Regions from separate parts of the Psychrosphaera aquimarina genome, predicted to be linked through region 1. Evidence: predicted binding sites of a transcription regulator. Region 1 holds the regulator's gene; the other holds the start of a gene.
The links. The regulator sigma-54, encoded in region 1, starts transcription at its own class of promoters, with help from an activator protein. The targets are predictions, from matches to a motif close to GTTGGCACGNNNNTNGNNT.
Positions count from the first base shown of each region.

Region 2: the regulator sigma-54 is predicted to act here: its motif matches at 2,446-2,464, upstream of RT723_RS14320 (TorF family putative porin).

Region 1 covers NZ_JAWCUA010000010.1:304,440-319,939, reverse strand. The annotation lists gene murA (UDP-N-acetylglucosamine 1-carboxyvinyltransferase) at 1-1,020, opposite strand, end outside; gene RT723_RS13370 (BolA family protein) at 1,037-1,294, opposite strand; gene RT723_RS13365 (STAS domain-containing protein) at 1,319-1,603, opposite strand; gene RT723_RS13360 (MlaC/ttg2D family ABC transporter substrate-binding protein) at 1,610-2,248, opposite strand; gene mlaD (outer membrane lipid asymmetry maintenance protein MlaD) at 2,245-2,712, opposite strand; gene mlaE (lipid asymmetry maintenance ABC transporter permease subunit MlaE) at 2,726-3,502, opposite strand; gene mlaF (phospholipid ABC transporter ATP-binding protein MlaF) at 3,504-4,322, opposite strand; gene RT723_RS13340 (calcium/sodium antiporter) at 4,571-5,530, shown strand; partial or broken gene RT723_RS13335 (KpsF/GutQ family sugar-phosphate isomerase) at 5,556-6,526, shown strand; gene kdsC (3-deoxy-manno-octulosonate-8-phosphatase KdsC) at 6,526-7,092, shown strand; gene lptC (LPS export ABC transporter periplasmic protein LptC) at 7,092-7,640, shown strand; gene lptA (lipopolysaccharide transport periplasmic protein LptA) at 7,643-8,140, shown strand; gene lptB (LPS export ABC transporter ATP-binding protein) at 8,155-8,880, shown strand; gene RT723_RS13310 (RNA polymerase factor sigma-54) at 8,932-10,425, shown strand; gene hpf (ribosome hibernation promoting factor) at 10,459-10,746, shown strand; gene ptsN (PTS IIA-like nitrogen regulatory protein PtsN) at 10,838-11,287, shown strand; gene rapZ (RNase adapter RapZ) at 11,288-12,157, shown strand; gene RT723_RS13290 (HPr family phosphocarrier protein) at 12,147-12,419, shown strand; gene mgtE (magnesium transporter) at 12,561-13,916, shown strand; gene RT723_RS13280 (CvfB family protein) at 14,059-14,904, shown strand; gene RT723_RS13275 (acyltransferase family protein) at 14,958-15,500, opposite strand, start outside.
Region 2 covers NZ_JAWCUA010000010.1:504,661-520,160, reverse strand. The annotation lists gene RT723_RS14340 (hypothetical protein) at 1-136, shown strand, start outside; gene RT723_RS14335 (SapC family protein) at 234-962, opposite strand; gene RT723_RS14330 (hypothetical protein) at 1,010-1,213, opposite strand; gene RT723_RS14325 (DUF4404 family protein) at 1,354-1,617, opposite strand; gene RT723_RS14320 (TorF family putative porin) at 1,739-2,380, opposite strand; gene rpe (ribulose-phosphate 3-epimerase) at 2,591-3,259, shown strand; gene trpS (tryptophan--tRNA ligase) at 3,396-4,394, shown strand; gene RT723_RS14305 (anthranilate synthase component II) at 4,465-5,043, shown strand; gene RT723_RS14300 (HDOD domain-containing protein) at 5,110-6,243, shown strand; gene RT723_RS14295 (aspartate aminotransferase family protein) at 6,668-7,873, shown strand; gene astA (arginine N-succinyltransferase) at 7,937-8,962, shown strand; gene astD (succinylglutamate-semialdehyde dehydrogenase) at 8,974-10,467, shown strand; gene RT723_RS14280 (DUF1338 domain-containing protein) at 10,536-11,342, shown strand; gene RT723_RS14275 (DUF3802 family protein) at 11,412-11,762, shown strand; gene RT723_RS14270 (OsmC family protein) at 11,783-12,187, shown strand; gene RT723_RS14265 (acyl-CoA thioesterase) at 12,396-12,791, shown strand; gene RT723_RS14260 (hypothetical protein) at 12,858-13,160, opposite strand; gene RT723_RS14255 (hypothetical protein) at 13,224-13,439, opposite strand; gene RT723_RS14250 (hypothetical protein) at 13,779-14,288, shown strand; gene RT723_RS14245 (GmrSD restriction endonuclease domain-containing protein) at 14,447-15,500, opposite strand, start outside; gene RT723_RS14240 (hypothetical protein) at 15,489-15,500, opposite strand, start outside.

The sequences.
Region 1 (15,500 bases):
TCGGCGAAGCTCTGGAACATGCATAAAACGGTTTTCAAAAATCGTTTCTGTAATAGTGCCTACCCCATTAGCCACAACATTCAACATAGTGAACTGAGCTTGCATATCGGTAGGGAATCCAGGATGAGGTAAGGTTTTGATATTGACAGCTTTAAGCTCTCTTCCACGCATATCAATGTGTATTGAGTTGTCATCCCACTCAATTAGCGCATTAGCATCACGTAGTTTCTCAATTACTGGTTCAACTAGGTGATAGTCCGTGTTTAAACACGTTACTTCCCCCGTCACCGCTGCAGCCACTAAAAAAGTGCCCGTTTCTATTCGATCTGGCATTATTGCATGTTCACAACCATGCAATGTTTCAACACCTTCAATTTCAATGTTGTTACTACCTGCACCGGAAACTTTTGCACCCATTTTATTTAGACAATTGGCTAAATCAACAATCTCAGGTTCACGTGCTGCGTTCTCAATAATGGTTGTGCCTTCAGCTAATGCTGCAGCCATCATTAAATTTTCTGTCGCGCCAACACTTATGGTACTCATATAAATACGATTACCTTTTAATCGGCCTTCAACCTTAGCGTTTACATAACCAGCTTCAACGGTAATTTTAGCACCTAGTTTTTTTAACCCATCAATATGTAAATCAACAGGGCGTGCACCAATAGCGCAACCACCAGGCAGTGAAACTTCGGCATGGCCAAAACGAGCCAATAAAGGCCCCAAAACTAGAATTGACGCTCTCATACGATTTACTAAATCATATGGTGCTACTGTAGAATTGATGGTACCTGCGTTTATCACTACTGTATTTTCAGTAGATGAAACCTGAGTACCAAATTGCTCTAAAAGCTGACAAGTAATACCAATATCCCGTAATTTAGGGACATTAGTATAAGTGCACTCTTCAGCCGTGAGAATTGAACTAATTAAGATAGGTAGCGCCGCATTTTTAGCGCCTGAAATAATGACCGAGCCAGATAAAGCTTGGCCACCTTCTATAAGCAATTTTTCCATAATCTCTTATTATTGGTTAGGAAAGAAGTTGTAGTTTTTTGTCACGAGCCCAAGCTTTTGGTGTATATGCTTTTACACTTACAGCATGCATACTGCCGTCAGCTATATAACCAGAAAGGGGTTTTAAAACTAATTGTTGCTGTTTTACGCGAGATAGGTCTTCAAAACAACCCCCAACAGCGGTTATTTGAAAATGAGAACCATCTGATTTAACCATGACTTCGTCAAGATTTAATTCAGCGGTTAGTTTTTCTTCAATTTCCCTTAATTCCATTGCTTACCCAAAATTTACTAATTACTATTCTTTTAAGGGTAATAATCCTAGCACATTGCTGATCTCTGCCAAAGCAATTAATTGAGCGGGTGGGTGAGTTAATACAACATTTAATTGAGCATTTTGATAATGCGCGACTAATTTAAGTATAAAAGCAACACCAGCGGTATCCACTGACGACACTTTGTTAAGATCAATTGTCACATCGGCAGTCATAGACTGAAAATTAAATAGTGCATCATCAACAAGGCTGAACCTGTCTATAGCTCCTACAACGTTGACTGTATTATTAGCAAATATTAATTTCATTAATGATTAACCAAGTGACTTTACTAAAATTGGTTTAGCTGATTTTTCTAACAACAATTCAGTAACTGACTCGATACCTTGTTGACGAATTAAACCTTGTAGCTCTTTAGTTTTACTACTTAATACACTAATACCTTCAGCAACCATATCGTAAGCGGCCCATTCACCTTCTTTATTTTTTCTTAAAATAAATTCGATTCTTATGTCAGGTTTACCTTCATCTAATACTCTTACTTTTACTTGAGCACGACGTTTACCATCAATATCCGTTGCAGGTTCAAACACAACTTGCTGATCTTTATATAACGTTAAAATACCCGCATACGTTGCTATTAAATACTCTCTAAAAGCTTCATAAAACTCAGCTCTTTGAGCTTTAGTGCTATTTTTATAATAAGGGCCTAATACTTTTGCTGCCGCAAATTTATAATTAATTGAAGGCGCTAACTCTTCAGCAACAACCACTCTAAGTTGCTCGGGATCTTGCTGTATGACACTTTGCTCACGTGCAATACGGTCAAATAACTCTTGAGCCACAACTTGAACAAGTTTAAATGGGTCTTCTTTAATAGTTTCAGCACTTGCGTTACTACTAAAAATCAATGTGGCTAATAATAATCCGATATTTAATATTTTAGTATTCATTCATTACCCTGACTAAATAAAAATTGACCAATTAATTCCTCTAATACTAAAGCGGACTTAGTATCTTCAATGAAATCGCCTTCACCTAGAATTCCAACCGTTTCATCAATGAAACCAGGTTCTAAACCTAAATATTGCTCACCAAGTAACCCTGAAGTTAATATAGATAAAGAACTCGTATCTGGAAAATTATTATATTTTGCGTCAATGGCTAATTTGGCAACCGGTGCGTAATCTTCCGTATCCAATTTAATCTCTTCAACACGACCTATTACAACGCCACCAACCTTTATGGATGAGCGAACTTTTAATCCACCAATGTTTTGAAATTTTGCATATAAGTTATATGTTTCACCAGAGCCTGACATCCCTGAACTTGCCACATTTAGTGCTAAGAACATCAACGCCGCAATACCTAAAGCAACAAAGAACCCGACTAATAACTCAACTTTTTTTGATATCATTTTTTTCTCCTACCTATCCGCCAAACATAAGGGCGGTTAGTACAAAATCCAATCCTAAAACGGCTAGCGATGATTGAACAACCGTTTGTGTTGTTGCCTGACTAATACCTTCTGAAGTTGGTATCGCGTCATACCCCCTAAAAATTGCAATCCAAGTAACAACGATTGCAAAAACAAAGCTTTTAATAATACCATTTAAGATATCACCTTCGAATTGAACGCTAGCCTGCATTATTGACCAAAAACTTCCATGGTCGACACCTAACCATTCAACACCGACTAAATGACCACCTAATAAACCAACTGAAGAAAATAAGATAGCTAAGATTGGCATACTAAACACACCGGCCCAAAACCTTGGTGCTACCACTCTTCGAAGTGGATCCACCGCCATCATTTCCAAACTTGTCAATTGTTCTGTTGCTTTCATCAAGCCGATTTCAGCGGTTAATGCCGAACCAGCTCTACCTGCGAACAATAATGCGGTGACAACTGGTCCTAATTCTCTTAATAAGGATAATGACACCATTTGACCTAAACTGTCTTCAGCGCCGTAATCTACTAATACAGTGTACCCTTGTAATGCCAGCACCATGCCAATAAACAACCCTGACACTACAATAATAACGAGTGAAAGAACCCCTATAACATAAACTTGTTGAACAAAAAGAGGAAAACCTTTTACAAGGTTTGGTTTGGCTACAATAGCACCAATCAGCATAAAGGTTGCTCTACCAATTGCTGTAAAACGTTCTATGGTATTTCTACCTAAATTTTGAATCCAATCCATATTAACCCTGCATTAAATCTTGAGAAATTGATGGCGCAGGATAATGAAATGGTACGGGTCCATCTGCTAATCCTTTCAAAAATTGCTGTACTAAGGGTGATTCACTTGCAAGTAATTGTTCTTTTGTTCCATGACCAATTACCCTTTTATCTGCAATGATATACATATAATCAGCGATACCCATGACTTCTTTCACATCGTGAGATACTACAATGCTGGTTAAGTTCAATGACGTATTCAAATTTCTTATTAATCGAACTAACACGCCCATTGAAATAGGATCTTGTCCTACAAATGGTTCGTCATACATGATTAACTCAGGATCTAAAGCAATAGAACGAGCTAATGCGGCTCTTCTTGCCATACCACCAGATAATTCATTTGGCATAAGTTGATGTGCACCGCGCAAACCAACCGCTTCTAATTTCATTAAAACCATAGTTCGAATGATATCTTCTGGCAATTTGGTATGTTCTCTAATTGGAAAGGCCACGTTATCAAATACATTCATTTCAGTAAAAAGTGCACCACTTTGAAATAACATACTCATTTTTTCACGGGCAGAGTACAAACCTTTGCGGCTTAATTGAGGAATGTTTTGTCCTGCAACTATTATATCGCCTGAATCAGGATAAAGTTGGCCGCCGATTAAACGTAACAAGGTCGTTTTACCTATGCCACTTGGGCCCATAATCGCGGTAATTTTGCCTTTTGGAAATACCATAGAAATGTCGTCATAAATCACACGTTCACCGCGAGAAAATGTGACATTCTTTAATTCTACATGTGGTGATTCAAAGTCAGTTTTATCTACATTCATAATAGTTTTATTATATTTCGACCAAATACCCTATGGCTGATGACTTCCGTAATAGTTCAACTATTGTATTGATTAACGTCGGGCATTACTACGACTAAAACGTTAAAAAGTGTAAACGAAAGCAGAATAATATATAAAATCTGTAAAGAATTGATTATATCTAACTATTTCTTTATTTATGTTTTGATTTATCAAACGAGTATCGCCACAATAACGCCATAATTTATTGATAAAGTGATCTCTTATACATGTTAAGTGCAATTATTATTTTAATCCTTTCTTTTGCGGCTTTAGTTTGGAGTGCTGATAAATTTGTCTACGGCGCGTCCGGCTTTGCCAAAAACCTTGGTATTTCACCAATGATAATAGGGTTAACAATTGTCGCCATGGGATCGTCAGCGCCTGAAATTATGGTTTCTGCAAACGCAGCTTTAGCTGGGGCAACGGATACTTCAGTAGGTAATGCAATCGGCTCTAATATTACTAACATCCTACTTGTTTTAGGTATCACTACTTTAGTAAGACCTTTAATTGTTTCTTCCAGTACCTTGTATCGTGAAATGCCAATTTTATTAGGTTTTACTTTCCTTGCTTGGTGGATACTTCACGACGACTATTTATCATTTAATGAAGGTATATTTTTAACCGTTAGCTTTTTTGCTTTTATCGGATTTCTAATTTATTTAGCAAAATCATCAAATGGCGAGCCCGATGCATTATTAGCTGAATCTCAAGATGAGATCCCTAGTGACCTACCTACACCTGTAGCATTGGGCTGGATAATTTTTGGTTTAATCTTATTACCATTAAGCTCCCATTTTTTAGTTGAATCAGCAGTTACAATTGCAACTTACTTTGGTATCAGTGAATTAGTGATTGGGTTAACCATTATTGCATTGGGAACTAGTTTACCGGAATTAGCAGCCAGTGTATCTGGGGTGCTAAAGGGCGAGGACGACTTAGCTATAGGTAACGTTATTGGATCAAACATATTTAATATACTAGCGGTATTGGGAGTCGGGGCACTGATTAACCCGAGTGCTATTGATCCACAAGCTGCAACTCGTGACACTATGGTTATGATTGGTGCTACGTTAGCGCTATTATTTATGGCTATGAGTTTCACTAAAACAAGACGGATTAACCGATTTGAAGGTGGTTTGTTAGTTGCTGGTTTTGTTGCTTATCAAATCATTCTGTTTATTTAGTTTTAATAAAGGTTACTAGTTAACTATGAGTCTTTCTCAATTTTCGCAGTCTGCATTACAAGTCATTAATATTGAGTTACAAGCGATTGCAAATTTAACACAATCAATTGATCATCAATTTGAACAAAGTTGTGAAACCATATTAAATTGTAGTGGCAGAGTCATTGTGACAGGTATGGGGAAATCAGGACATGTTGCCAATAAAATTGCCGCAACATTAGCAAGTACAGGTACTCCTTCTTTTTTGTTCATCCAGGTGAAGCTAGCCATGGTGATTTAGGCATGTTCACCAAAAGTGATATTGTCTTGGCATTGTCAAATAGCGGAGAAACCGCAGAGATCATAACCTTGCTTCCAGTTCTAAAACGATTAGGTTGCACTCTTATTGCCATGACGGGTAATGATAAATCTACCTTAGCCGTTAATAGTGACTTCCATTTAAATGCTGCTGTAACTGAAGAAGCATGTCCATTAGGGTTAGCTCCAACAGCTTCAACAACAGCTGCTTTAGTTTTAGGTGATGCTTTAGCCGTTACTTTGTTAGAGGCCAGAGGTTTCACCGCCGAAGACTTTGCATTAAGTCACCCTGGAGGCTCTTTAGGTCGCAAACTGTTACTAACCACTAAAGATATTATGCATACTGGCAGTCGAATACCACTAGTCACTGAAGCGGCATCGTTAAAACAAGCTATATTAGAAATGTCGAAAAAAGGTTTGGGCATGACTGGAATAGTTAATGAACAGGGACAACTTAGTGGCATTTTTACTGACGGTGATTTACGCCGTTGCTTAGATCAAGATAAACCAATAAATGAAATTATGATCACTGACATGATGACGCGAAACTCTGTTACCGCTCAAGCAAATACATTAGCTGCGCAAACTCTAAATATCATGGAAGCTAAAAAAATTAATAGCTTGTTTGTATTAGATGATACAAATAAACCAATTGGCGCATTAAACATGCATGACTTATTAAGAGCAGGTGTCATTTAATGGAATTATATACTCAGTGGTATCAAGCTATCGCTCCGTCGGTTCAAGCAAAAGCAAAAGATATTAAATTGTTAATTTGTGATATTGATGGCGTATTTTCTGACGGTTCAGTTATTTTAGGCAATAGCGGTGAAGAAATGAAAGCCTTTAATACTAAAGATGGGTTTGGTATTAGAGCCTTAATGGCAGCTGGTGTCGAAGTTGCCGTCATTACGGGACGTAAATCGACTTTACTCGAAATTAGAATGAAAGGACTCGGTGTTAATCATATTTATCAAGGTATGGAAGACAAAGTTTTGGGTTACCGAGAGCTACTTAATAATCTTAACCTTACACACGAACAAGTTGCCTATATTGGTGATGACATTCCAGATGTCCCGGTAATGAAATTAGTCAATTTAGCGGTATCAGTTAATGACGGTCATCCATACGTAAAAAGTATTTCTGATATGGTTACAACCAATAATGGTGGTCGTGGTGCAGTTCGTGAATTAACTGACTTTTTAATTATGATGCAAAAAGGCGAAGAATATCTCACGACGCATTTTGAGGGAACGAGCGCTTAATGAATATTAGACTGATAATATTACTAAGCTTTTTAGTCGTCAGTTTTCTTTGGTGGTTGCCCACATTAGATAGCGAAGATACGGTAAATAGTGACACATTAAGTGACTTAATACCTGAATATACTGCAACCTTCCTACATCAAGAGTTGTTTGATAAAGACGGCAACATTGAACAACAAGTGTTTTCACAAAAGATGGAACATTACGCCGACTTGTCTCTAACTCACTTTAAAAAACCTGAATTTATCATTTATCAAGACAACAAACCTTTTTGGCGTTTATCGGCAAAAATCGGGAATATGCAAGATGGCTTATTACTATTAGAAGAGTCCGTGAGTATGTTACAAGTTTCTGATAATGAATTTGTAAATTCAATCACGACCGAATTTTTAGAAATTAATTTAAACACGAATATGGTCACCACTGACAATGACATTACGATTCAAGGTAAAAATGTTACGGTTCAAGGCAAAGGATTAACAGCGGATCTTGAACTCGGAACTCTCAGCTTGGTTAACCACGTTAAAACGATAATTAAAGGCTCATAGTTATGTATATAAATAAAATAATCACCGGCTTTTGCTCCATGTTACTTCTATTTTCTAGCATAGTATCGGCATCAGAAGACTTAATTATTGATGCTGATAATCAAGATTTAGATTACAAAAACAATACCCTCTACTTCTCAGGTAATGTGGTTGTTAAACAAGGTAGTGTTACCATCAAAGCGGATGAGTTATTTGTTATCACAAAAGAAGGCAACAGCGATAAATTAATCGCTAAAGGCACGCCAGCAATATTTTCGCAAAAAGAACAAAATAACCAAGAGCTATCAGCCCAAGCATTAGAAATAACCTACTTAGTTGAAGCGCAAGTATTGCAACTGGCTGGCTCCGCTAAATTCCAACAAGGTGGATCTGTGGTTGAAAGTGCTAAAATTGAATTTGATCTCAAAGCACAGCGCGTTAAAGCGGAAGGCGATGAAAGCCAAAATGGTCGAGTGACAACTCGTTTAAAAACCAAAAAGATTAATACCAACATCTACTAACTTAGAGAAATTTTATGTCCACTTTAGTCGCCACACATTTAGCTAAGTCATACAACAAACGTCAAGTTGTCAAAGATGTGAGTTTAACAGTACATGCTGGAGAGGTGGTTGGTTTATTGGGTCCAAATGGCGCTGGTAAAACAACCACTTTTTATATGATTGTAGGATTAGTGCCTAACGATAAAGGCAGCATCACATTAAATGATGTAGACCTAAGCCACGAACCTATGCACGTACGAGCTCGCCAAGGCATAGGGTATTTACCACAAGAAACATCTATCTTTCGAAAGTTATCTGTATCTCAAAACATCATGGCTGTGCTTGAAATGCGCAAAGATTTAAATGCCAATGAAAAAGCCGATAAGTTAGACGATCTGATCTCTGAATTTCATATTGAACATATCAGAGACAGCGATGGTATGGCCCTATCTGGTGGAGAACGCCGTCGAGTAGAAATCGCCAGAGCATTAGCTGCTGACCCGAAAATAATCTTATTAGATGAACCATTTGCTGGTGTAGATCCTATATCGGTTATAGATATTAAAAAGATAATTCAACAACTTACAGCCAAAGGTATTGGCGTTCTAATTACCGACCATAATGTGCGAGAAACACTTGATGTCTGCGAAAAAGCGTATATCGTAAGTCATGGAGAACTCATTGCGGAAGGAACTCCTGAACAAGTTTTAACAAGTGAAATTGTAAAACAAGTATACCTAGGCGATCAGTTCAAGTTATAGTAACTATCACTTACGAGTAATCAGTTAAACGCGTTTAAGTAACGGAATTAAATGAGACCTACATTACAACTCAGAATGGGTCAGCAGTTAACAATGACCCCTCAACTGCAACAAGCTATTCGTTTATTGCAATTATCTTCATTGGAATTACAACAGGAAATTCAAGAAGCTCTTGATAGTAACCCGTTGTTAGATGGTGAAGACGAACAGCAATCACAAGATCTTGATGCAGAATATGATGGTGACCTTAAATCATTGCAGGAAGGTACATTAGACACGACTTCCGATGACGACAATGAGTGGTCTCAAGAAGAGATGAGTTCGAACGAAGCTTTGCAAAGTGAAACCATTTCTGAAGAACTCCCAATGGACTCAACGTGGGATGACTACATGAGTGCTGCTCCTGCGAGTTCAGGTCCCGCTTATGAAGGTGAAGACACCGTATACCAAGGTGAGACAACTGAAAATATTCAAGACCATTTATTGTGGCAATTAAATTTATCTCCATTTACCGACGAAGACTTAGCCATCGCAACCGCCATTATTGATGCGGTTGATGAAAAAGGGTTCTTAACTATCTCTACTGAAGATATTGTTGAAAGCATTGACAATGAAGACGTTGAAATAGAAGAAGTTGAAGCGGTACTTAAACGAATTCAGCATTTTGACCCTGTTGGCGTTGCAGCCCGTAATTTACAAGAGTGTTTGTCTATTCAATTAAAACGATTTTCTGACGACACGCCTTGGAAAAACGAAGCTATAGATGTCATCGACAACTACATTGATTTATTAGCCAATCGTGATTACCGCACTCTGTTACGTAAAGCCAAATTAAAAGAACCAGAATTAAAAGACATTTTGGAACTGATCCAACAACTAAATCCTAACCCTGCCAGCATCGTTATTAAAGACGAAATTGACTACGTGATCCCTGATGTAAGTGTGGTGAAGAAAAAAGGCCGTTGGATAGTTGAGCTAAATCCAAATTCTATGCCTAAACTTAAAATAAATGAACAATATGCATCGTTAAGTAAGACATCAAAAAATGCCAACGATACTCAATTTGTTCGTTCTCACTTACAAGAAGCTAAATGGTTTATTAAGAGTTTAGAAAGCAGAAATGACACATTATTAAAAGTATCTAATTGTATTGTTCAACAGCAACAGGCGTTTTTTGAATATGGTCCTGAAGCAATGAAACCTATGGTACTCAATGATGTTGCCGAAATGGTCGATATGCACGAATCAACGATATCTAGGGTTACCACCCATAAATATATGCATACACCTAGAGGAATTTTTGAACTTAAGTACTTCTTCTCAAGTCATGTTAGTACTGAGAATGGTGGAGAATGTTCATCTACTGCAATTAGAGCCCTTATTAGAAAGCTCGTTGCAGCAGAAAACCAAGCAAAACCGTTAAGTGATAGTAAGATTGCAGAGATTTTGGCTGACCAAGGTATCCAAGTCGCCAGAAGAACCATTGCAAAATACCGGGAATCGTTAAACATTCCCCCTTCAAACCAAAGAAAACGTTTGGTGTAAGCCAAGTAAAACTTAATACAGAAGGAATTTCTTATGCAAATAAACCTAACATGTCGTCATATTGACACTACTGAATCTTTAAAAGAATATGTCGATACAAAATTTGCCAAATTAGAGCGACATTTTGATCATATTAATAACGTCCATGTGATTTTAGACGTTGAGAAACTAGCACAGAAAGCAGAAGCAACCATGCACGTAAATGGTGGAGAGCTGTTCGCAACCTCTGAGCATACCGACATGTATGCGGCCATCGATTCATTAATCGATAAGCTTGACCGACAGGTCATTAAACACAAAGAAAAATTAACCAAACATTAATTTAATCATTATTCTGGAAATACCAAGGACGGTATTTCGTAACCTTACCTTTTGAGTACACTTCAAAAGTAAATGTAGTAAATGAACGTCAATGAACCTTAAGTTTCTTCTCCAACCAGAAAGTACAAAACGATTAACTAACTGTGCGAGTAAAAAGAAAGTGCTCGAACAAATCGCCCTGTTAGCCAGTGAACAACTCCCTGACCACTCATTTGATGACATATTAGAAAGTCTAATGAATAGAGAGAAGTTAGGCAGTACCGGAATAGGCAATGGAATTGCTATCCCTCACGGAAAACTAACTAACATAAAAAAAGCCGTAGCTGTTTTTCTAGTTAATCAAGATGCGATCAATTACGACGCCATTGATAAACGTCCCGTTGATATTTTTTGCGCCTTATTAGTTCCGGCAGATCAATGTGATACCCACTTGTCTACACTTGCATCTATTGCTAAGTTATTAGATAACAAAGAAACAGTTAAAAATTTACGCCGAGCTGAAACAGACCTCGACGTTTACAACATAGTTGAAGCAGCATAGATGCATATATTTATAGTCAGTGGTAGGTCAGGTTCAGGGAAGACAGTCGTTCTAAGGGTTTTAGAAGATCTTGGCTATTATTGTGTTGATAACCTACCTGTCAATTTATTACCCGCGTTATCTCATTCTCTTGAAAAAAATTACGACCAAGTTGCCGTAAGTATAGACGTGAGAAATTTACCCACCTCTGAACAAGAATTAATGGATAACCTTGATTTCTTACCAAAGGGCGTCAATGTCACCGTATTATATATTGATGCTAGTGATGAGGTTTTGATCAGACGATACAGCGAGACCCGTCGTCTGCATCCCCTTTCAAGAGGCGAGTCGTCTTTACCAGAAGCGATTTCACAGGAACGTAAATTATTAGATGAATTAGCTAACCGTGCTGATTTATACATAGATACTTCTCAACTTAATGTACATCAATTAACTGAGATGGTACGAGAGAAGATATTAGGTAAGTCATCAAAAGAGCTGGTATTAACCTTTGAATCATTTGGTTTTAAATACGGTGTGCCTAATGATATCGATTTTGTATTTGACGCTCGTTTTTTACCTAATCCTCATTGGGAGCCAGAATTAAGACCGCTTACGGGTTTAGATTTACCGGTTAGAGAGTTTCTTGCTGGCGAGCCTTTAGTGAATAAATTTGTTTTTCAAATTAATAATTTTATGTCCACTTGGTTACCACATTTAGAACGAAATAACCGTAGTTACCTGACTATTGCTATTGGTTGTACTGGTGGTAAACATAGATCCGTTTATATTGCAGAAACATTAGCTAGACAGTTTAAGTCCAGAGATAAAAACATCCGAGTCCGCCACCGTGAAATGGCCCGTTACGAAAGTGAAAAAGATGGAAAGTAGTCGCACCGTAAAAATAGAAAATAAATTAGGCTTGCATGCAAGAGCAGCAACTAAATTAGCTCAATTAGCTCAACAATTTGATGCTTCTGTCACCCTGACTCAGGCCGATAAAACGGCCAATGCTGATAGTGTTATGGCACTATTAATGTTGGCGAGTAATCAAGGCAAAGAGGTAACTATCTCTGCAACAGGAAATGATGCTGAAGAAGCCGTTAATATGATCTGCCAATTAATCAGTAATAAATTTGACGAAGACGAGTAACCTTCACTCCTATATTTTATTAACACAAAAATCAAAGAGTTACTGTTCAAGATAACGCTTGTGCGTTAAACTTTCTCTATATTCCTATTTTGTCTGAAAATATATAAATCAGACTCAAACAAGCATATTCACGATGGGGCTATGCCAGAGCTACTAGAACAAGAATATAACATTCCTATTGATGAACTTAATACCGCGCTTAACAGTGGTATGTTTGTCCACGTTCGAAATATGCTTGAGTCACTTCCGGCTTCCGATATTGCATTATTACTTCATTCTTCCCCACCTAAAGCTAGGACTGTTATTTGGCAACTTATCGACGCCAATATTCAAGGTGAAGTATTAGAAGAACTATCAGATGAAGTTCGTAATCCTATCTTAAAAAATATGAGTCCAGAAAAAGTAGCTGAAGCTGCCGGTAATTTGGACGATGATGACTTTGCCGACGTTTTACGCGGTATGCCAGATGCTGTGTTTAAGAAAGTTTTAAAAAGCATGGATAAACAAGACCAAGCTCGTGCCAAACGAGTAATGGCCTATGGTGAAGAAACAGCTGGCGCTCTAATGAATACCGATACCATTACGGTAAGGCCTGACGTTAGTGTTGATGTCATATTACGCTACTTACGATTAAAAGAATCTCTTCCAGATACTACCGATTATCTTTATGTCGTTGATAAAGATGACACTTTCATTGGCGAAGTATCTTTATCTGCACTATTAACATCTACCACTAGCAAACTCATTTCTGAAGTTATGGAAACAGATTTTGAGGTGATCCCTGCAACCATGCATGACTCTGAGGTTGCTTCCCTGTTTGAACGTTATAACTGGATCTCAGCTCCAGTAATAGACGAAAATGGTATCCTGTTAGGCCGAATTACTATCGATGACGTGGTTGACGTTATCCGTGAAGATGCCGAACACTCAATGATGAGCATGGCAGGTTTGGATGACGAAGAAGATACCTTCGCACCTGCAATTCAAAGTACGCGCAAACGTTCAGTTTGGTTAGGTGTTAATTTATTTACCGCTTTGTTAGCTGCGTTTGTTTCAAGTTTATTTGAATCAACCTTAGATGAATTAGCTGTATTAGCCATATTAAATACCATAGTACCAAGTATGGGTGGTGTTGCTGGTAGCCAAACCTTAACTTTGGTCATTCGTGGCATGGCCGTTGGCCATGTAACCCAAGCAAACTCCCGTTGGCTGTTAGGTAAAGAACTTGCTATAGGATTTTTCAACGGCCTTATCTGGTCAGTATTAATTGCCGGTGTTGTTGCCATCTGGAAACAAGACTTAATGTTAGGCGCAGTTATAGCCTTTGCTATGATGATGAATTTAGTTGCCGCAGGATTATCTGGTGTCTTAATTCCTCTAATGCTGAAAAAAATGAATATAGATCCTGCATTAGCTGGCAGCGTGATTTTAACCACGGTCACTGACATAGTTGGCATATTCGCATTTCTTGGAACGGCCACTTGGTTACTTATCTAACCCACCATAGCTATATTTTCGAGCTTATTTCCTAACTCTATAATCAAACTCAACACCGTTTACCTTAATCTCTTGGTATTCAAAGATTAAAGGTTATAATGCCAACAATATTTTTACCCTTGTTATTTATCAGGATCTTTTCATGTCTCAAATTGGTCAATCTTGTAACTTAGATGTCATCAAAGCCGTCGACTTTGGCTTTTATTTAGATGGTGGAGAGTTAGGCGAGATTTTACTACCCCGTAAACACGCCCGTGCTGAATTAAAAGTGGGTGATAATATTAATGTATTTTTATATTTAGACTCTGATGATCGCCCTATTGCCACGACCCAAAGACCTAAAGCCAAAGTTGGCCAATTTGCTTATTTAAAAGTAAAAGAAGTGGGCCGATTTGGCGCATTTATGGATTGGGGTTTAGATAAAGATTTATTAGTACCTTATGGCGAACAGCACAAACCACTTGAAGAAGGTTTGTTTTATCTTGTTCGAGTGTATATAGACGACATGGATCAACGTATTACAGGTTCAACCAAAGTAGATCGTTTCTTAGTTGAAGATGGTACTGACCAGTTTGAACCTAACCAAGCGGTTGAATTAATCATTGCCAATACAACAGACTTAGGGTTTAAAGCCATTATTAATCATACTCATTGGGGAGTATTGTTCTCCGATGAAGTCCATCAAAGGTTGAGTTTTGGTCAAGACAAAAAAGGTTATATCAAACGTGTACGTCATGACGGAAAAATTGATTTAACCTTACACGGTGGTCAAAAAACCAGAGATAAATTTGCCAAAATCATTATTGAATTTTTAGAAAAAGAAAACGGGTTTGCTGCGGTTCACGATAAATCTGATCCCGCATTAATTTCTCAATTATTTGGTATGAGTAAAGCGGCATTTAAACGTGCAATTGGCGGATTATATAAAGATGGCACTATCTCTATTTCAAAATCTGGTATTCGTTTAATTGAAAACGAAGATAAATAACCAGAGTTAAAAATATGAGCGTTTTCATCTAAAAACGCTCATATGTTTTGTTGCTACAATAGAATTTCTAAACCAAAAGGAATGATAATCACAGCCGCAATAAAATAGCCTGCCTTTTTAATATTAGGTGAGTAGCTGTGTTTTAACCGAACGCCAAATAACACTCGTAATAGCTCAACACGCCTTATTATTTCAAAAGTGGCAATACAAGCGGCAAAAGAAATTAACAACACTAATACCCCTTCCAAAGCTATTCCCAATGAAAACCTTGAAAGCTCAAACCCTACCGCAATTATAATAGTTTGATGCACAATGTAATATGGATAAACTGCATCAGATAAATAACTAAGCTGCTTTGAAGGTTTATTTAAATAACGACTTGCAAGTCCCATCACAGCCAAAACCCATAACACTCTATCTAAGCTATAAAGAAAATTACCCGCTACGAGTAACACTTTATTAGTATTTTCATCAGCTCCTAGCCAAACTAAATTATAAAAAGTGATCAAGGATAGATATAACACCAGAGATATTATTAATAGGTTTTTGTAGTGCTCCGTAACCCGTTGCCAAAAAACTGGATGCCAGCCAATCAA
Region 2 (15,500 bases), 200 kb from region 1:
ACTATTTTTTCGTTCAGAATTAAAATTTGGTTACATTGATATGCAAGATATCAGAACCACCAAATTCACCGCTGACAAAGCGTCTCAGCACTTTACGTTCACTGAGTGGAACATATTATTTGGTAGTTATTTCTAACCAGTTACTGAATAAAATTTAAATCAAAAAAAACCTCATATTAGAAATTCTAAAATGAGGTTTTTTTATATTTTTTTCTTAATAAAGAAATATAAACTTATTTAGTTTCAGCGGCTTTTGTTCTAGCAGCTTGTTTTTGAATCAAGTTATTTACTTGATGCATAGAACCTAAATGAGCGTAGATAGGACCTAAGAAACCACGTTTACGTAAGCTTAAGAAATCTTCGTCAGAAAGCGCAGATAGTTTTTTCTCATCAACGATAAACAAACCATTTAAGTTAAACTCTTGCTCACCCACTTTAACATTAATGTTTTGTGCATGTAGAAGGTCAAACTTAGTTAGCTCTTCAATAAACGCTTTGGTAATTTGCTCATGTTCAACATAAGAAATTAACGACTTTTTACGGCTTGCTAAGTATTCTGTTTCTTCACCGTCTTCTTTGAAAAGCGCTTGGCCTTCTTCTTCAGAAACGATTTCGCTGTCCATATTAATAGCGATACCAAACAAGTTAGCATCTTCTTTACTAGGGATCACTGAGAATGGCTTATGAGTATAACGAGCTGGCATGTACATACCTTCCCATTTGTTGTCTGCACTAACAAACAAGTTTGTTTGTGGCTCAAGACCTAAAATAGCAACTGGGAAAAATGTTTCTTTATCTTTTTCTTTAACAAATACAATTGGGTATTGATTACCCGCTAAAGCAAACTCTTGTACAACAACACCTAATGCGTGTTGTGTTGCTAAATCTTCTACAGATTGAACTGGTTTTACTTTGATCTTATTATGCGTTTCTTTATGTAAAGCCTGAAAGTTAACGGCCATATTTTATTCTCCAATGTGTTCCTGGTCAGTTTTCCTGACTCAAATTTTTATTTAAGTAATTCAGCATCAAGCTTTATGTCTGTGCAATCTTTTTCACACTTTATCATTACACTATCTGCACCCGTATGTACGCTTATTAACGTATTACAGTTATTACACTTAACTTTTTTACCAGCCAAAACCTTTTTAATTAAAGATTTTTGTTGGTTGAAAGAATTTGCGGCAGATTTATTTAAGGCAGAAAAGTCCATAACTACTTAATGCTATCTATATATTGCTACAAAAAGAGATATGGACGATATGACAGAATTAAAGGGCAGTACAGGAGAAAGATCGTTTTTATTCATTAACTGCCTATTATCTAGACAACTGATAATTAAAAATGGGGAAATCAAATCCCCATTAACGACAATCTATCAATAACATCACGAGTTAACTTTTCCAAAACAGGATGGTTAGTAGCAAAGTTAGTTTCCATTTCTAGTAATTGTTCAAAAATGGTTTCTTCGGCTTTTAACTCATTGGAGTTAATCTTACTCTGTATGTCTCGGTGAAATAACTCTAATTGCTCTAAAACTTCTGGCTCAATATCATCGGTTACCTCAAGCTCTGAGCGTAACTTTATAACGGACTCTAAAATATTATTGGGGTTCATGACATCTCCAAAACAGCGTTCTAAGAATGATAAGCATAGTCCGTATTTTTTAGTTTTGATAAAGCTGCACAAACAAAAATGCCGACACTAGGTCGGCACTTATCAATAATTACATCAGTAATTAAAGAGCAAAATCCCATGCGTAACTTGCATACAATTTAATTTCATCATCGCCTTCATCAACTTTAGATACACCTACTGCCCAAGAATCTTTTGCGATTGTTGCGCCAATATCGATAGTGTCAGAAGAGAAGTCACCGCTGTAAGACCCAATATGAAGACCTAATTCAAAATCATTTGATAAAGGAATGGCATAATCAGCAGAAAGATACAGGCTATCACCAAAGTCAGCACCCGTTGCATTAGCTAATACAGCAATACCAACCGTTAATGCATCCATTGAGAAGTTACCGTATAACTCACCAAAGTTAAGTCCATCTTCACCACCTGGGTATGCGAATAAAACGTAACCAACATCAAATTCTATCTTATCGTTTAACGAACCTGTGTAACCACCATAAAGGTCTAATTCAATTTTTGCGTCGCCACCAAAATCAACATTTGAAGCCCAAGTTCCAGCATAAAAACCAGACTCATTTGAGTAATCAAGACCACCTTGAACCGCTGGACCACCATCAGCTTGTTCTAAACCACGCCAAAGGTAATTAGATACAACTGATGCATTAGCAGACAATTCTGCATGTGCAACTGAAGAAACTAGTGTAGTCGCACCTAATAAGGTAGCTAAAAGTGTTTTTTTCATGTTATTTTTCATGTTGTTAATCCTGAAATTATTGTAGTTTTTTTGTGTTGTAGTTGTTAATACCAATTCAACATACATGCCGAATTATATATCATTGATATTGTTATATTTTTTTGAGTGTGGGATTTATTTTACCTTAATATTCACAAGTTGGTGCATTATAACGCCCCAACATGGTGCTTACATACATAAATTATAAGAGACGTTAAAATGTACAACAAACCAATTATCGCTCCGTCTATATTGTCCGCTGATTTCGCTAAATTAGGCGATGAAGTAAATGAAGTATTGGCTGGCGGCTGCCAATGGGTTCATTTTGATGTCATGGATAATCATTACGTGCCTAATTTAACCTTTGGTTCGATGATTTGTTCTGCGCTTAGGGAACACGGTATTACAGCGCCAATAGATGTTCATTTAATGGTTGAGCCTGTTGATACAATGATTGAACAGTTTGCGAAGGCGGGCGCGACATCAATTAGTTTTCATCCAGAAGCCTCCAAACATATCCATCGTTCAATTAGCTTAGTGAAACAGTTAGGCTGCCAAGTTGGACTCGTATTAAATCCAGCTACACCAATCACCGTATTAGAAGAATGTATTGAAGAGTTAGATATGGTGTTAATTATGTCGGTTAATCCGGGATTTGGTGGCCAATCATTTATTCCAAGTTCATTAGATAAGATTAAACGAGTCAGAGCATTAGCGTTAAAACATGATAAAAACATTCGTATATCCGTTGATGGGGGCGTCAATCAAAACAACATCAAACAGATACAACAGGCTGGAGCGGACACTTTTGTAATGGGCTCTGCCATTTTTAATCAAGAAAACCGAAAACAAGCCATTGAACAGGCATTTTTGCAACTTAACGATTAGATATAACAAATAAAGTGCCTTGCTAGATTGCGCATGTACATTTTCACGTTACAATGTCGCACTTTTCGGCGTAACTAAAGTCAGTTTAGATAAACGCCAACCATAGTAATTACAAGTTTTAGATGATGAGACAGTTATGACACAGACAGTTTTAAGTGGGATCCAAACCACCGGCGGGATGACAATTGGTAACTATATTGGCGCAATTAACCAATGGTTAACGTTACAACAAGATCATGACTGTTTTTTTATGCTTGCAGACTTACATGCAATAACCGTACGTCAAGACCCTAAAACTTTACGTGAGCGTACTTTGGACGGTATCGCGTTATACACAGCGTGCGGTATTGACCCAACTAAATCAGCCTTGTTTGTGCAATCTCAAGTAAAAGAACATGCGCAATTAGCATGGGCGTTAAGTTGTTATTCGCAAATGGGCGAATTAAATCGTATGACGCAATTTAAAGACAAATCAGCTAAAAACCAAAACAATATCAATGTAGGTTTATTTTCCTACCCTGTTTTGCAAGCGGCCGATATTCTTTTATATCAAGCGGATAAAGTTCCTGTAGGCGAAGATCAAAAACAACATTTAGAGTTAACTCGTGACATCGCTACCCGCTTTAACAATATTCATGGTGATGTATTTACGGTGCCTGAACCTTACATTCCAGAGTTTGGCGCACGAGTAATGAGCCTACAAGAGCCAACTAAAAAAATGTCTAAGTCAGATGAAAATCCGAATGGCTTTATCATGTTATTAGACGAACCAAAGAAAATTGAGAAAAAACTAAAAAAAGCCGTTACGGATTCAGACGAGCAAGCTCGTATCTACTTTGACCGTGAAGAAAAGCCAGGTGTATCAAACTTGTTAACACTGCTAAGTGTTGCAACTGGGAAGTCAATTGCAGACTTAGTGCCTGAATACGAAGATAAAATGTATGGTCATTTAAAGAAAGATACAGCAGATGCGGTAGTCTCTATGATAGAACCTATTCAGCAACGTTTTTATCAAATTAGAGATGATCAAACTGAACTAAGCAAAATAATGACGCTTGGTGCAGAAAAAGCATCAGCTAAAGCAGAAAAAACTTTAAAGGCTGTTTATGATGCAATTGGTTTTGTAACGCCATAAATATGTTTTTCATGACCATCTTATATAGATGGTCACTACAACAGCCCTTTTATATTTTGTAGATTACTTTATGCTGTTAATGATTGATAACTACGACTCTTTCACCTATACCTTAGTGCAATATTTTAGGACATTGGGACAAGATGTTGTCGTAAAACGAAATGATGAAATTACGATTGATCAGATTAAACAACTAAAACCTAATCATATCGTTATATCACCAGGTCCAGGTACACCAGAACAAGCCGGTTTATCGAAGGATATTATTCTTCAGTTTTATAAACATGTGCCGATACTGGGTGTGTGTCTAGGTCATCAAGCTATCGCACAAGCATTTGGGGCGGTGGTTTCCAAAGCAGACAAAGTGATGCATGGAAAAACCTCTAATATCATGCATTCACAAAGTAATATTTTTGCAGGAATTGACAACCCATTTACGGTTACTCGTTATCATTCTCTAATTGTTGATGAAAATACGTTACCAGATCAAATTCAAGCAACGGCTTGGAGTTGTGATCAAAATAATAATAAACATGAACTCATGGCTTTGAAGTTAAAAGGCTACCCCGTAGTGGGCGTGCAGTTTCATCCTGAATCGGTACTGACGCAATTTGGCCATAAATTATTAGCAAATTTTCTGGCATATTGATCAAATTTCAATAGAATCTATGTACTTGTTTTAAATTAAATATCTTAAACTGAACAATATTATTATATGAATAACCCTAATTATCAAAAAACAGCGTCTTTTGTAGAATCTAGATTTATGGATTTACTGTTATCTGATGACTTTGCTATGTCTCGATTAGGGTTTAATCGTGATGAATTAAAACAAAGTTCAACTCGTTCATTATTAGACATTGAAGAAAAAGCTCGTGAGAAAAAATTAAAACAACAAGCAACTAAACAAGAATTTAAAGTTTACGTAAGTGAGTATTTCCATGAAAACTTATTCACCTATTTAGAACAACGTGTTGCTGATCCTGATTATATCTTTACCGAGTTATTACAATTTGAGCCTGAAATCCCAAAGTTATTTGATGCTTGTGCTGCCAAAGCAGCAGGAGCGAGTCATTTTGAACAGATTATTGCCAGAATCCCGTGGTTAAATACCAACTTTATAGAAACCATCAACAACCCGCCTTTTCGCGAAGCTAAGTCGATAAAACCAAAAGTTGAAAACCTTGGTTTAGCAATACGTTACGTGGGGTTAGATAACACTAAATTAGTTGTTTTATCACAGGTTGCTCAACATTTCTTACCTCACAGCACTGAACCATATAACACCTTCAAAGGTCGTTATTGGCAGTATGTGGTTGCCACTGCTAATTGTTCAAGACAGCTAGCAAGGTATTACCAGCTTAATGAAGTGGTCGCCTTTTTCTTAGGTTTATTCCATGCTATCGGTACGTCATTAGCTTTACGTTTATACCTACGTGCTTTTGATACTGTACGTGTAGCACAAATGAAAGATGCCCTTAAAAATGGACGTCGTGATATAGAAACCGTGTTAAACGGTTTAGAAATAGATCCTAACTTTATTAGTGATGCATTAACTAAATTCTCTAATCAAATCTCGTACCGTGTATTTGAAAAGTTAGGTTTGAAATACGCAGTTGTTGCACCGTTTGTAGAAGAAATTAAAGACAAACTTGCCTTTGACCAAGCAAGTCCAATGACGCAAGTATTAATGCAAGCCCGTACATTTTCACAATACAAAATATTGCAAAAAGCACGTTTGATTGAACTTGATGAAGCTAAGATATTTTTGACCAATTATAAGATTGGCAACGCCGTAATTGGTGAATTAAATAAAGTTAATCTAACAAATATTAAATATTCAAAATAATTTTTGTGGGCAACTATGCAAATCTTGCATTTACAACAAGTTGCCCATTCCATCACCAAACCAGTTCACCCCTAGTCTATTCTGCGTAATCTCCCTTTGTTTATTGTTTGAACTAACTATTTTAAACAACATCATAATTATTCACATTTATCGAGAATATATTGAATCGCCCGAATTTAAAGGCATTCCACACCATTTTGAGGGGAAGACTTCTGTTATTTTTTCTGCAATAATCACTTCAATTTGTACTAATTATCATGTCAAAAGTAATGTAAGCCGTTACATTAAAGTGATTAAGAGTGGATGTTAACGTCATTAATTATGATGTTAATTTTAACAGCGATATTAAATGCCAACCAACTCTTAAAATTAATGTAACTGGTATTACTCTATATTTAAGACAACACCTATTAAGGACTAAGAAATGACAGTAAACAGAGCGTTATTTGATTCAGTAATGGTTCCAAACTATTCTCCTTCACAAGTAATTCCAGTTAAAGGGTTAGGTTCTCGAGTATGGGATCAAAATGATAAAGAATATATCGACTTTGCTGGCGGTATCGCCGTAAATTGTTTGGGTCATTGTCACCCTAACTTAGTCGCAGCATTAAAAGAACAAGGTGAAAAAATTTGGCACCTTAGTAATGTAATGACTAATGAACCTGCATTACGTTTAGCTGAGAAATTAGTGAACTCTACTTTTGCCGAAAAAGTTTACTTTGCAAACTCAGGTGCAGAATCAAACGAAGCAGCACTTAAACTTGCACGTCGTTGGGCATTAGATAACTTTGGTGAGCAAAAATCACAGATCATCGCCTTTAATAAAGGTTTCCACGGCCGTACTTTCTTTACCGTAACTGTTGGTGGCCAAGCGGCTTACTCTGATGGTTTTGGTCCTAAGCCTGGTAACATTGATCACGCAGAATACAATGACTTAGCAAGCTTAGAAGCGCTTATCTCTGATAACACTTGTGCAGTTATGCTTGAACCGCTTCAAGGTGAAGGTGGGATCATTTCTCCAACTAAAGAATTTATGCAAGGTGTACGTGACCTTTGTGACAAACACAATGCACTTATGATTTTTGATGAAGTTCAAACTGGTGTTGGCCGTACAGGTGAATTATACGCTTACATGGGTCTAGGTGTTACGCCAGACATTTTAACAACGGCTAAAGCCCTTGGCGGTGGTTTCCCAATTGGCGCTATGTTAACAACTACTGAATTAGCAACGCATTTAAAAATTGGTACTCACGGTTCAACATACGGTGGTAACCCATTAGCATGTGCCGTTGCCGAAGCTGCATTTGACACAGTTAACACAACAGAAGTTTTAGCCGGTGTAAAACAACGTGAAGCTATCATTAAAGATGGATTAAAAGCCATTAACGATAAATATAACGTGTTTGCTGATATTCGTGGTGAAGGTTTGTTAATTGGTGCTGAATTAACTGAAAGTTACCAAGGTCGTGCTAAAGACTTTTTAAACGCCGCTGTTGATCAAGGTTTAATGATCTTAGTTGCAGGTGCAAGCGTTATCAGATTTACCCCATCTCTTGTTATTCCTTTAGAAGACATTGAACAAGGGTTAGCTCGTTTTGAGTCAGCCGTTGCAGCAATAGTAAACGCATAATTTAATTCAATGAATAAAAAGCCAATGCCTAGCATTGGCTTTATTATCTAGAAGGAATACGGCATGTTTGTAGTGCGTCCTATACAACAAAAAGACTATGCAGATTTACTCGCTATCGCAGTTGAATCAGGCCATGGCTTTACTTCATTACCTGTAAATGAAGAGTTAATCGCAAACAAAATAAATAACGCTGAAAAATCTTTTAAAGAGGACGTCGGCGACGCACCTTGTGACCATGGTTACTTGTTTGTAATGGAAGATACTGAAACTGGTAAAATAATGGGTACCAGTGGCATCGAATCTTCTGTTGGTTTAAATGATGCGTTTTATCACTACCATATAAGTAAAGTTGTACACAACAGCCGAGAATTAAACGTTTATAACACAGCTGAAATTCTGACACTTTGTAATGACTACACAGGTGCATCTGAGTTATGCACCCTATTCCTTAGAGAGCCGTATCGCCAAGGAATAAATGGTCGAGTATTAAGTAAGTGTCGCTTTTTATTTTTAGCACAAAATAAATCTCGTTTTTCTGATACGGTTATCGCAGAAATGCGTGGTGTATCAAATGACAATGGCGACTCACCGTTTTGGAAATGGTTAGAAGACAACTTCTTCTCATTAGACTTCCCAACGGCAGATTACCTAACCGGTATAGGCCAGAAAGTATTTATCGCCGAGTTAATGCCTAAATATCCGGTATATGTAAACTTGTTATCCCAAGCGGCACAAGATGTCATTGGTAAAGTTCACGAAAATACAGCTCCCGCTCTAAACTTGTTAAAATCTGAAGGGTTTAGTTGGAAAGGTTATGTGGATATTTTTGATGCTGGCCCTACGGTAGAAGCTGATTTATCACAAATACGCAGTGTACAAAATAGTGAATTATATACCGTTGAAATCGTTGACCAATTAACAGGTGAAGACTACATCATGTTGTCTAACTTAGAAGTTGAGTTGTTCCGAGCAACGGCAGTAATAGCACAATTAGATGAAACTTTGCAAACCATTAAGATCACCCAAGAAATAGCTGAAATATTAAAAGTTTCAGCGGGTAAGCAAGTTCGTGCAGTTAAATTAATATAGAGAGTAAAACAATGACTCAATCTGAAAACAAATTTATCGATGGCCAATTTATTAATGGTCAATGGCATGCCGGTCTTGGACATGATTTAGAATCTGTAAACCCTGCGACTGATGAGCCTCTGTGGCAAGCAAAGTCAGCGACAGTTGAGCAAGTGAACGACGCTGTATTAGCCGCACGAGCCGCTTTTTTACCTTGGGCTGATAAAACCGTTGAAGAACGTTTAACTATCGCAAAGCGATTCGCAGAATTATTAGGCGAGTATAAAGAACAATTGGCATTAGCCATTGCGATGGAAACCGGTAAACCCTTATGGGAAACCCGCACAGAAATTGGCGCTATGATTGGTAAAGTTGCGATTTCAGAAAAGGCTTACTTTGAACGTACGGGTACCAAAGAAAACGCAATGCCAGTAGGTAAAGCCATGTTACGTCACCGCCCACACGGCGTAGTGGCTATTTATGGGCCTTACAACTTCCCTGGTCATTTACCAAATGGTCACATAGTGCCAGCATTAATCGCTGGTAACACCGTCGTGTTTAAACCAAGCGAATTAACACCTATGTTTGCTCAACTTATGGTTGAGTTATGGGAAAAAGCAGGCATTCCTGCAGGTGTATTAAACTTAGTACAAGGTGAAGTTGAGACCGGTAAAGCATTAGCAAATCATCCTCAAATTGATGGTTTATTCTTTACCGGTAGCTCTGGCACTGGTCACATATTGCATAAACAATTTGCAGCACAACCCGGTAAAATTTTAGCATTAGAAATGGGTGGTAATAATCCACTAATTGTTTCAAATGCAAGTAATACCAATGCAGTTGTTCACGACATTATCCAGTCAGCATTTGTAACAAGCGGCCAACGTTGTACTTGTGCTCGTCGTTTAATGTTGCCAGTTGGACCTGAAGGTGATGCGGTATTAGCTAAGCTGATTGAATCAACTAAAGCTATCGTTGTTGGAGACTCTTTGGCTGAAGGCGCTACCGAACCATTTATGGGATCTATGATCTCTGAAAATGCAGCTATAGGTATGGTTGCTGTTCAACAAGAACTGGTCGCTATGGGCGGTAAAATACTCGTTGAGCTAGTACATTTAAAAGAAGAAACGGGTTTTGTTTCTCCGGGTATCATCGACTGTACGAATATCAAAAACTTCCCAGATGATGAGCATTTTGGCCCATTATTAAAAGTGTTCCGATTCTCTACTTTTGACCAAGCAATTGAACTTGCTAATGATACTTCATTTGGTTTATCTGCTGGTTTATTAAGTGATGATGCAGCTTTATACGACCGATTCTTAAGCCGTATCCGTGCTGGTATTGTTAACTGGAACCGTCCTATTACCGGAGCAAGCAGTGCTGCTCCGTTTGGTGGCATTGGACAAAGTGGTAATCACAGAGCCAGTGCTTATTATGCTGCTGATTATTGTGCATACCCAGTTGCTTCTGTGGAACTTGAAGAAGTCGAACTGCCTGCAACACTAAACCCAGGCCTTTCTATCTAATTAATCATTACAGAAGTTAAAAGGTAACTTAGTTACCTTTTAACTTTCATTGTTTAGGAAACAAAATAATGCATAACAATGTTAACCAACTTTTTGATAACCTTTGGCAAAATTACCTAGCAGTTACCCCTTCAGCTGACAAGATTCACGCGCTGTTAGGTGAGCAAAACGGTAAAGACGTCATTAATGACCACATTGCATTACGTACCTTTAATATTGGTAAAGTAAACTTAGCAAAACTAGCCGCTCATTTTGAAGCGCTAGGTTATAAAGATTGTGGCGATTATGATTTTGTTGCCAAAAAATTAAAAGCCAAACACTACGAACACCCAAATACCGAATTACCTAAAGTATTTATTAGTGAATTATTAGTTGAAGAATTCCCTGAGAAAGTACAAACCATTATTCATAAAATGGTAGAGCAAGTATCAGAAGATGCAGTGACCGCTGACAACTTTTTATATTCAGGCACTCATTGGCAAATTAGCCATGCTGAATATCAAATGTTATTAGAAGAAAGTGAATACGCTGCATGGATGGCTGCTTGGGGTTACCGAGCAAACCACTTTACCGTTAGCATCAATCAACTTAGCCAATATACAACTATTGAACAAGTTAATGAAAAACTAAAAACATCTGGTTTTGTATTAAATAGTTCAGGCGGTGAAATTAAAGGTTCGGCTGAGGTTTTATTAGAACAATCTTCAACCATGGCCGACTCTGCAACAACCACATTTAGTGATGGTGAATTCACTATACCTAGTTGTTTTTATGAGTTTGCACTACGTTACCCACTGCCTTCTGGAGAGCTTTACACAGGATTTGTTGCAGCATCTGCAGATAAGATCTTTGAAAGTACCAACGTAAAAGGTTAGATTAGGCATAATCTTGGTTCAGCAATCTCTTTCTTTTCCGCTGAACCAACTTAACCTATAGGTATTACAATGGTCACAGACAAACCAGCATATGATCAATTAATAGATTATTTAACCACCAGCAAATCAATTTTTCTTAATACAACGGCTCCCGTTACGGACATGCCGACGGTTGAAACCTTGATTGAAGAAGAACTTTCCGAACAAATCATCACCTTGTGTACTCAACAAGAAGCATTAGAGCCTAATCACAGAGCTATCATAGTGCGTGAAGTTGACGGTATCGTTTATGATATCCAACAAGTTTTAGCTGAATATTGGACAAACCACGCCACAGAAGAACAAGCGGAATTTATCCATGAATTTGCTGGTTTAATAAAAAATGTATTTGATTCAGCCATTGTTGAATTACTAGATTAATCTTTTAGAAGTAGAAAAAAATGAAAGCAAAAGTATCTTGGATTGACGGTATGGCCTTTGTTGGTCATTCAGAAACTGGCCACAAAATAGTAATGGATGGCGACAGAGAAGGTGGCGCACCATCCCCAATGGAAATGGTATTAATGTCTGCAGGGACATGTAGTGCCATAGACGTCGTTTCTATCCTAGAAAAAGCCCGCCAAAATATTCAAAACGTAGATGTAGAGTTAAGTGCAGAACGTGCTGAAACCGTTCCTAAAGTATTTACAACCATTCACTTACACTTTGTTGTTACTGGTACTGATGTCGCTGAGAAACACGTTGAGCGTGCAGTAAACCTCTCTGCCGACAAATACTGTTCAGTTGCTAAAATGTTAGAAAAAGCGGCGACCATTACTCATAGTTTTGAAATTAAGCAAGCTTAGAAGCTGTAAGCTGTAAGCTGTAAGCTGTAAGCTGTAAGCTGTAAGCTGTAAGCTGTAAGCTGTAAGCTGTAAGCTGTAAGCTGTAAGCTGTAAGCTGTAAGCTGTAAGCATGGTGTGCCTTTATTCAGGTGCACCACAACTAATTTGTATTTCATTAAGTCCTCACCCTCTTATTCGTTTACTCTCAACTCTCTATTAGGCAGATTATATGTTTACTATGAAGCAACAACCTAGATTTTCAGAAACTGACGCCCTTGGTCATATAAACAATACTGTGATCCCAGTTTGGTTTGAATCGGCTAGAGACCCTGTTTTCCGTATCTTTAATGCCAGCTTAGATTTGAACAGTTGGAATTTAATCATAGCCAAAATAGAAGTTAACTATAGCGCTCAAATTCAATATCAAGCACAAGTAGAAATACGAACTAGCATAAAAAAAGTCGGGAATTCTTCATTTAGCGTTTTCCAACAAGTATTCCAAGCAGATCAGTGTGTCGCCTTTGGTGAATGCATTATGGTGAAATTTGATTATGTGACTAATAAGTCTGCTGCCATAACGGATGAAGAAAAAGTGGAACTGAATAAACATCTGTTAGAGTTGTAAGCTATAAGCAGTAAGCCGTAAGCTAGAAGCAGTAAGCTGGAAGTTAAATTTCACACACTCTCACTACTAACAACCGGCTTTAATGATTGCTCTTAACGTGCGCTGCACATCTTCTGGTAGTGATTGATTCATAACCTGTCGTGCGGCCTCAGATGGGTGATACTCCGAACTTTGCCCTTGCATCACCAAGTTAGTGTGAAGCATCTCATCAATATGGGGCTGCACTAAGAGCACCACATCACTCCAAGTAACGTCTTCACATGAAATTTCAAGTTGTCGATTAGACTCAGCAAAATAAACCAAAGATAAAACCAATATAACAATCAAAACGAGAAATAGATTTCTTCTATTTGTGTATAAAACCTTCAAACTAGCCTCCTGGCCAATATTACGCGTCATAGTTATTGATATGTTAAATGCAATTCAGACTTTCTATTCAATATTATTATCTGGAACTTCATCATTTTTTAATGTGAGAACAAACAAATAAACTAAATTTAATGGCGGCGTAATACATAATAAAACGCCCACTAGTGCAATCACCTTGGGATCGTTGGTTTTTCGTTTACCTAAGTAATAACTTAATCCTCCAACGATAAACATAGAATAGAAAACCAGTTGACCATAAAACGTAATACCAATATCCAAGCTAATCTTCCCTTTAAATTAATAACAATTTAGACACTATTGCCAATGAACACTCTAGTAATAGTTAGTTAAAATAGGCGACGACGGAGCAAAAACCAACTGTTATTTAGCTGCTTGAGTCATTTAAGTTAATTCCATCCCCAAACACGGTAGTTGTAACTTTAAACAACCATTTGAAATATCCCCTATCCTATTGCATAATCCCCGCAGGTGTTAGGGACGCCTGCCCGCTAAAGAGGAACTCACCCTAGTGTTTATATCGCTTTAATAAAGCAAATTACACTTTCATTCTAAATATTTGTGATGCGGGAAACAGATAATAAATTTGGGATGAGTGACATGATTACTCCAATTGACGAACTTAAAGTTCAAGCAAAAAAACTACTTAAAAATATAGATTTAGCCAAGATAATTCCTTTACCAGCAAATACGCCACATCAATTAAAACATACTCAATTATACCTAGCACGACAGTTAGGTTTTACTGATTGGGCGCATGCTAAATCCATTTTAAGTTGTGATTACGACCTAGAAACACAATACGAAATACAAGTTAATACACAGCTTCAATTTGGCAGTCTTTGGCACACAAGAAAATGTGGAGCCTTGCTAAATACTTGGTGCAGAAACTATCAAGAAGCCAAACAAGTTCAAAGTGACAGTGGCGCTATTATCTTGCCTTATAAAAGCCAATTTATATTAGCCACAGCGGATTACTTCACCGCGCTCAACATTCCATTTGAGCAAGAACGTTGGCAGCAAATAAACAACAACTGGTGCACAGGCGACCAACAAATTAGACAACAACTGTTACTGCCTATTTTGTTCCAATTTCGCCAAGCTAAATAATCCTGTTTATATAAGCTAGATTGCATAAGCTTTAGCCATACAAAAAACGACCTAATTGTTAGGTCGTTTTTTATTTAACGCTTTGCTAAGCGGAAAATAACGGTTGGCTATAATCGCGAAGCGATGGCCAACTGTTATTTTTCCGTTTAAGCAACTTGTTATACACCGCCGAGTAATTTTTCTATGTGCTGAGTTCTTATTAACCTTTCTTTTTTATTGTTAACTCCTTCCTTCGCAGATATTTTATATTCAGCAGGTATATCAGCTTCAAAGGCTTCGAGCTTCTGTTTCACTTCTGTAATATCACCAAGAACGTTTAAATCATCAAGTTTTACGAAATAGGCAAATAAGCTGAACATATTTGCTTTGTTATACCAATAGGAGTTACCTGGTAAATTTAGACTTAAAATAAATCTGGAAGCAGTTTCAAAGCGAGCTAATAATTCATTCTTAAAGTCAAAACTTTCTTTATGTTCATCTAAAAACCTGGTGGCTAATTCATTACGAGTATAAATACCGCCTATCTGAGTTGCGAGAAGGTTTAGGGTGAACATTAAATGAATTTGACGGCTAATTTCATAAGGGGTGAATACATTACCTTCAACGATCAACTTTTTAAATGCATTCACTTCATTTGCTTTTGCCCAATCAATAAACTCTTGAGGAATACTAGGGTCTATTAATAAAAAAGAATCTTCATCATCATTATGTTCGAATGCGATTTCTCCTGTGAAATGCTTGGCTAGCAGCATAAATTCAGAAGATGCATACTCTGATGAAAGTTTCTCTATCGCATTTAAGGAATAGAAAGTTCTATTCAAACGTTGAAATATTTCTTTTACTTCTGGATCATCATTTTTAAGGTCTAGATCGATAATTGGTATTTGATATTTTAAAACTTCTTCTCTGATCTCAGGAGATAGCTCACTAAAAAATTTGGAATCCACTTTAAATTTATCCTGTGTGAACTCAACAATCGAAGACATGCGCTGCTGACCATCGACAATACAAGATGTAGTAGTCATCGATTCTAAATCAATTGTTCCTTTCGCAATAAATATTTGCGGAAATGGTAACCCCATTAATATAGTTTTTATGAAGTCTATTTTATGAACATCACGCCAAACCAAGTTACGTTGGAAATATGGTGACATTATTAGTCTTCTTGATTTGATTTCATTTACTAAATCAATTAGTTCTTTAGATCTTACT